DNA from 2 places in the Rhodoferax sp. SPJ4 genome. Region 1 is predicted to be linked to the other one. Evidence: predicted binding sites of a transcription regulator. Region 1 holds the regulator's gene; the other holds the start of a gene.
The links. Region 1 encodes HrcA, which represses chaperone genes, less so after heat shock. Its sites were predicted from a motif close to TTAGCACTCNNNNNNNNNGAGTGCTAA; they were not measured.

Region 1 (3,409 bases):
ATTCATGCTCGGCCGGTGCCAGCTTGGCCAGTTCGCCGAGCTGCCAGGACAGCCGCTCCCGCTCGTCGTGCAGGCTGGCCTGCGCGGCCTGGGCCTGGGTGAGCCGCTGGTGGGCGTCGCGCCAGGCCTGCCAGACGCTGGCCAGGCTGGCGCTGTCCACGCCGGCGTAGGCGTCCAGCAGGCCACGCACCGCGTCGGGCCGGGTCAGGCTTTGCCAGGCATGCTGGCCGTGGATGTCGACCAGCTGGTCGCCCAGCGCCCGCAGCTGGGTGGCGGTGGCCACGCTGCCGTTGACCCAGGCGCGGCTCTTGCCCTGGGCGTCGATGGTTCGGCGCAGCAGCAGCGTGGGGTTGGCCTCGAAGCCGTTGTCGTCCAGCCAGCCAGCCAGGTGCTCGACCTGGTCGAACTCGGCGCCGATGTCGGCCCGGGCCGCGCCTTCGCGCACCACCAGCGCGTCGGCCCGCGCCCCCAGGGCCAGCTGCAAGGCGTCGACCAGGATGGACTTGCCGGCGCCGGTTTCGCCGGTCAGCACACAAAAGCCGTCGGCCAGGTCCAGCTCCAGCCGGTGGACGATGACGAAGTCGCGCAGGCTGATGTGGCGCAGGCTCATGCCGCCACCCCCTCGTTCCAGTGGAGCTTCTGGCGCAGGGTGTCGAAATAACTCCAGCCGGTGGGGTGGAGGAAGATGACCTGGTGTTTGGAGCGGCGCACGGTGATGCGGTCGCCAATCATCAGCGAGGCCAGCGAGTGCATGTCGAAATTGGCGCTGGCGTCGCGGCCCGCGACGATCTCGATGGCGATCTCGCCGGAGTCGGCCAGCACGATGGGCCGGTTGGACAGGGTGTGGGGGGCGATCGGCACCAGCAGCCAGCCGGCAATCGACGGGTGCATCAGCGGCCCGCCGGCCGACAGCGCGTAGGCCGTGGACCCGGTGGGGGTGGCGATGATCAGCCCGTCGGCCCGCTGGTTGGCCAGAAAGCGGCCATCGACCTCGACCCGCAGCTCCACCATGCCGGAGGAGGCGCCGCGGTTGACCACGACGTCGTTCATCGCGGTGGCGTCATAGACGCAGCGGCCGTCCCGCACCACCTTGGCGTGCATCAGGCAGCGCCGGTCTTCCTCGTAATGGCCGCGCAGCATGGGGCCCAGCATGGCCTGGTAGCCGTTGAAGGGGATGTCGGTGATGAAACCCAGCCGGCCCTGGTTGATGCCGATCAGCGGCACGCCCGAGGTGGCCAGCTGGCGGCCCACGCCCAGCATGGTGCCGTCGCCACCCACCACCAGGCCCAGATCGCAGGTCGCGCCGATGGTCTGCACGTCCATCACCGGGTACTGGGTCATGCCCACGTTGGAGGCGGTGTCGCGCTCAAACACCACCTCACAGCCTTGTGCATCCAGGAAATGGGCCACATCTTCCAGGGCATTGCGCGACCCCAGGGCGTTGTACTTGCCAATGATGGCCACCTGCTGGAACTTGATCATTCACAAATTACATCACAACCTCCCTAAAATCCGGTGATGCTTGATGAACGCGCAAAGATGCTGATGAAGGCGCTGGTGGAGCGCTACATCGCCGACGGTCAACCCGTGGGGTCACGCACCTTGTCCAAGGCCTCGGGCCTGGACCTGTCGCCGGCCACCATCCGCAATGTGATGGCCGACCTGGAAGACCTGGGGCTGATTGTCAGCCCCCACACCTCGGCCGGCCGGATTCCCACGGCCCGCGGTTACCGCCTGTTCGTCGACACCATGCTGACGGCCCAGAAGCACGCGCTGCTGGGCTCTGGCGGGCTGAATCCGCCGATGCTGGCGCCCGACCAGCCACAGCGGGTGATTGCCAGCGCAGCCAACCTGTTGTCCAACCTGTCGCAGTTCGTCGGTGTGGTGATGGTGCCCAAGCGCACCTCGGTGTTCCACCACATCGAATTCCTGCGCCTGTCGGAGCGGCGGCTGCTGGTCATCATGGTGTCGCCCCAGGGCGATGTGCAGAACCGGGTGATTTTCACCGAGGTCGACCATTCGCAAAGCCAGCTGGTGGAGGCTGCCAACTACCTCAACGCCCACTACGCCGGCATGGCGATGGAGCAGGTGCGCGAGCGGCTGAAGCTGGAGGTGGAGCAGCTGCGCGGCGAAATCGCCACGCTGATGAAGGCCGCGGTGGACGTGAGTTCCGAGGCCATGATGGGCGCGCAGGACGAAGTGGTGATTGCCGGTGAACGCAACCTGCTGGCCGTCAGCGACTTCTCGCACGACATGGACCACCTGCGCCGCGCCTTCCAGTTGTTCGAGCAGAAGACGCAGCTGATGCGTTTGCTGGACGTGTCCAGCCGCGCCGAGGGTGTGCGCATCTACATCGGCGGCGAGAGCCAGTATGTGCCCATCGAGGAGTTGTCGGTGGTCAGTGCATCCTACGAGGTGGACGGCGAGGTGGTGGGCACGCTGGGCGTGATCGGCCCGACCCGCATGCCCTATGAAAAGATGATCCAAATCGTTGACATCACCTCCAAGCTGGTGGGCAACGCACTCAGTCACAACAACTAGCGCCGCCTACAATCAAAGGCGGGGGGCGTTAGCTCAGTTGGTTAGAGCAGAGGACTCATAATCCTTTGGCCGTTGGTTCAAGTCCAACACGCCCTACCAACTGTATTTTTTGGCTGGGGTAATAAAAATTCGAACGCCTGACGGATGACCCAAATCACCGTGCTAGAATACGAAGCTTAGCGGCTGTAGCTCAGCTGGATAGAGTACTTGGCTACGAACCAAGGGGTCGTGGGTTCGATTCCTGCCAGCCGCACCAAATGGAAAAGGGGTCTGCAATTGCAGACCCCTTTTTTCATTTCCGCGTGGATTTCAACGCGCCGACCGCCTGCACCGGCCAGGGTCTGGTACAACCGGCATCGATGACCCGGTGTTCCTCATGAGCAAAGCCTTCACCAAAGAATCCGATGACGACGAGGACGATGGCGCCTCGTTGCCGCCCCTGCCGGCCGGGGGCAAGAACTACATCACCCCCCAGGGCTGTGCGCGGCTGCGGGCCGAGCTGCTGTCGCTGATCGATGACGAGCGGCCCAAGGTGGTGGAAGCGGTGCACTGGGCGGCGCGCAACGGTGACCGCTCGGAGAACGGCGACTACATCTACGGCAAAAAGCGTTTGCGCGAGATCGACCGCCGCATCCGCTTTCTGACCAAGCGGCTGGAGATTGCCGAGGTCAGCGACCCCAGCCTGCACCATGGCAGCGACCAGGTGTTCTTCGGCGCCACCGTCACCTACTGCAATGACGCGGGCGATGAAAAAACCATCACCATTCTGGGCATCGACGAGGCCGACAGCGCCCAGGGACAGGTGAGCTGGATTGCACCGGTGGCCCGGGCGCTGCTCAAGGCGCGCGAGGGCGACACGGTGACGCTG
Region 2 (3,409 bases), on a different contig from region 1:
TCAGCATCAGCGAGGCCACGGACGCGGCGTTTTGCAGCGCGGTGCGGGTCACCTTGGTCGGGTCCAGAATGCCCATCTCGATCATGTCACCGTAGGTGTCGTTGGCGGCATTGAAGCCGTAGTTGCCCTTGCCTTGCAGCACGGCGTTCACGACCACCGAGGCTTCGCCACCGGCGTTGTAAACGATCTCGCGCAGCGGCGCTTCAATTGCACGCAGCACCAGCTTGATGCCGGCTTCCTGGTCGGCGTTGTCGCCCTTGATGACACCAGCGGATTGCTTGGCACGCAGCAGGGCCACGCCGCCACCGGCCACGATGCCTTCTTCCACCGCAGCGCGGGTGGCGTGCAGCGCGTCTTCCACGCGGGCCTTCTTTTCCTTCATTTCGACTTCGGTGGCCGCGCCAACCTTGATCACGGCCACGCCGCCGGCCAGCTTGGCCACGCGTTCTTGCAGCTTTTCACGGTCGTAGTCGCTGGTGGCTTCTTCGATCTGCACGCGGATTTGCTTCACGCGGGCTTCGATGTCGCCAGCGGCACCGGCGCCGTCGATGATGATGGTGTTTTCCTTGCCCACTTCGATGCGCTTGGCCTGGCCCAGATCGGCCAGGGTGACCTTCTCCAGCGTCAGACCGACTTCTTCAGCGATGACCTTGCCACCGGTCAGGATGGCGATGTCTTCCAGCATGGCCTTGCGGCGGTCGCCAAAGCCCGGGGCCTTGACAGCCACGACCTTCAGGATGCCGCGGATGGTGTTGACCACCAGGGTCGCCAGGGCTTCGCCCTCGACGTCTTCGGCAATGATCAGCAGCGGACGGCCGGCCTTGGCAACTTGCTCCAGCGTGGGCAACAGGTCACGGATGTTGCTGATCTTCTTGTCGAACAGCAGCACGAAGGGGTTGTCCAGCAGGGCGGCCTGCTTTTCGGGGTTGTTGATGAAGTAGGGCGACAGGTAACCGCGGTCGAACTGCATGCCTTCAACGACGTCGAGTTCGCTCTCGAGCGACTTGCCGTCTTCCACGGTGATCACGCCTTCCTTGCCGACCTTGTCCATCGCGTCAGCGATGATGCGGCCGATGGTTTCGTCGCTGTTGGCCGAGATCGAGCCGACTTGCGCGATTTCCTTGGAGGTGGTGGTGGCCTTGGAGGCTTTCTTCAGCTCGGCGACCAGGGCCGTCACGGCCTTGTCGATGCCGCGCTTCAGGTCCATGGGGTTCATGCCGGCGGCGACGTACTTCATGCCTTCGCGGATGATGCTCTGGGCCAGCACGGTGGCGGTGGTGGTGCCGTCACCGGCGATGTCGGAGGTCTTGGAAGCAACTTCCTTGACCATCTGTGCGCCCATGTTCTGCAGCTTGTCCTTCAGCTCGATTTCCTTGGCCACGGACACACCGTCCTTGGTCACGGTGGGGGCGCCGAAGGAGCGCTCCAGCACCACATTGCGGCCCTTGGGCCCCAGGGTCACCTTGACCGCATTGGCCAGGATGTTCACGCCTTCAACCATGCGTGCGCGGGCTTCGCCGCCGAAAATGACGTCTTTTGCTGCCATGTTGATATCTCCGAATTCAGTCAGTTAATGGGGGCGGGGGGGATTACTTCTCGACGACCGCGAACAGGTCGTCTTCCTTCATCACCAGCAACTCGTCGCCGTCGACCTTGACGGTCTGGCCGCTGTACTTGCCGAACAACACGCGGTCGCCGACCTTCACGTTCAGGGCAATCACTTCACCCTTGTCGGTCTTGCGGCCCGGGCCCACGGCCAGGATCTCGCCCTGGTCCGGCTTTTCTGCGGCGTTGTCAGGGATCACGATGCCCGAGGCGGTCTTGGTCTCGCTCTCGATGCGTTTGACGATGACGCGGTCGTGCAGGGGGCGAAGTTTCATGGGTTCTCCTGTTTTAAACATAAAGATGGTGCAAACGGTGGGCGGCGGGCAGGGCCGACGCCGGGCAACGGGCAGCGGATGTTGTTAGCACTCCATCTGCGCGAGTGCTAATCATAAGGTCTTTTGTCCGGCTTTCAAGGGTGGGCCTGCCGCTTCGCGCGGCGAGTGCAGCATGGCAGAGCCTAGGCGCCGGGCACCCGAGTGCGTGACAAATGCCCGGTCTGATGCAAAAAGACTTCTTTCTCAGCCTGGAAAGTCGATTTGGCGACACCGAAAGTTCGCATTTGCGACGATAGTCTGGTACCGATAAGTACCGAATCGAGACGGACGCCCCCAGGGGGTGGTCTGTCCTTTGCCCTGCCCCTGAAGGAGTTCCCCATGCGATTGATCTCGGTTGTGCTGCTCTGTGGCGCGTTGGCGGCCTGCGGCGGCGGCGATGGTGCGGCCGAAAAAACCGCGGTGGCCCAGGCGCCTTCGGTCGGCGGCGTGGCCAGCGGCAGCGGCGCCAGCGCCTCGGGTTCAGCGTCGGTCAGCGCCGAGGCGATCCCTTCACTGCCCACCGCGGGGCAGTCCCGCGCGGGCAAAACCTACTCGGTGTCGCTCAAGGTACCCGCCACCGGCGACACCGTGGCGTTCACCGTGTTTGAGCCGGCCACGCTCACCGGCGGCCAGACCTACCCGCTGATCCTGCACAGCCATGGTTTCCAGGGCGCACGCTACAAGAGCCGCCCGGTGCCCTTTGGCCCGCTGAAGGTGGACTTTGCCAACCCATTGGGCTCGGACTTCACCGACATCGGTGTCTTCATCGACAAGGGCTATGGCGTCATCAGCATCGACGAACGGGCCCACGGCGACAGCAACGGCTCCGACCGGGTGATGGACCCCGACTTCGAAGGCCAGAATCTGCTGGCTGTGCTCGACTGGGCTGAGGCCAACCTGGCCTGGCTCAAGTATGGCCCGAGCGCCGACGGCACCGACCCGCACAACCTGGTGGTGGGTTCCATCGGGACGTCTTACGGCGGCATGTTCCAGTACCTGATCCACAACATCGATCCCAAGAAGCGGCTGGACGCGATGGTGCCGATGTGGGCACCGCATGACCTGACCTACAGCCTGGCCCCGGGCAACACGCCCAAGACGCTGTGGAACCTCAGCCTGTTCGGCATCGGCAACCTCACCGGCCTGAAAACCGCTACTGGCTTCGATCCCTTCATCTTCAACGGCTTCGTCACCTCCTTCGCCCAGAACGAACTCACCCCCGGCCTGAAAGACCTGTTGCTGTACCACAGCAACCGCTATTTCTGCGACGGCCAGGCCGTGGCCACCAATGGCGGACCCGGCACCCGGCCGCGCTACGCGCCTGTGCCCGGTGGCAAGGTCAATGCCTTGCTGGTACAGGGTGTGCGCGACACCTTGTTCAACCTGAACGAGGCCCACGCCAATTACCAGTGCCTGAAAGCCCAGGGCGGCGATGTGCGCCTGCTGACCACCCAGACCGGCCACAACACGCTGCAGGTCACGCCTGACCT

Region 2: groES (co-chaperone GroES) is a predicted target of HrcA. The motif match lies at 1,965-1,991, and genes of this name have one in related genera.

Annotation. Positions count from the first base shown of each region.
Region 1 is NZ_JBYZMN010000001.1:385,851-389,259, forward strand. Features, by position in the region: gene recN (DNA repair protein RecN) at 1-610, opposite strand, end outside; gene AC4BAR_RS01865 (NAD kinase) at 607-1,482, opposite strand; gene hrcA (heat-inducible transcriptional repressor HrcA) at 1,519-2,541, shown strand; tRNA gene AC4BAR_RS01875 (tRNA-Ile) at 2,564-2,640, shown strand; tRNA gene AC4BAR_RS01880 (tRNA-Arg) at 2,721-2,797, shown strand; gene greB (transcription elongation factor GreB) at 2,918-3,409, shown strand, end outside.
Region 2 is NZ_JBYZMN010000002.1:35,276-38,684, forward strand. Features, by position in the region: gene groL (chaperonin GroEL) at 1-1,546, opposite strand, end outside; gene groES (co-chaperone GroES) at 1,590-1,880, opposite strand; gene AC4BAR_RS07600 (CocE/NonD family hydrolase) at 2,259-3,409, shown strand, end outside.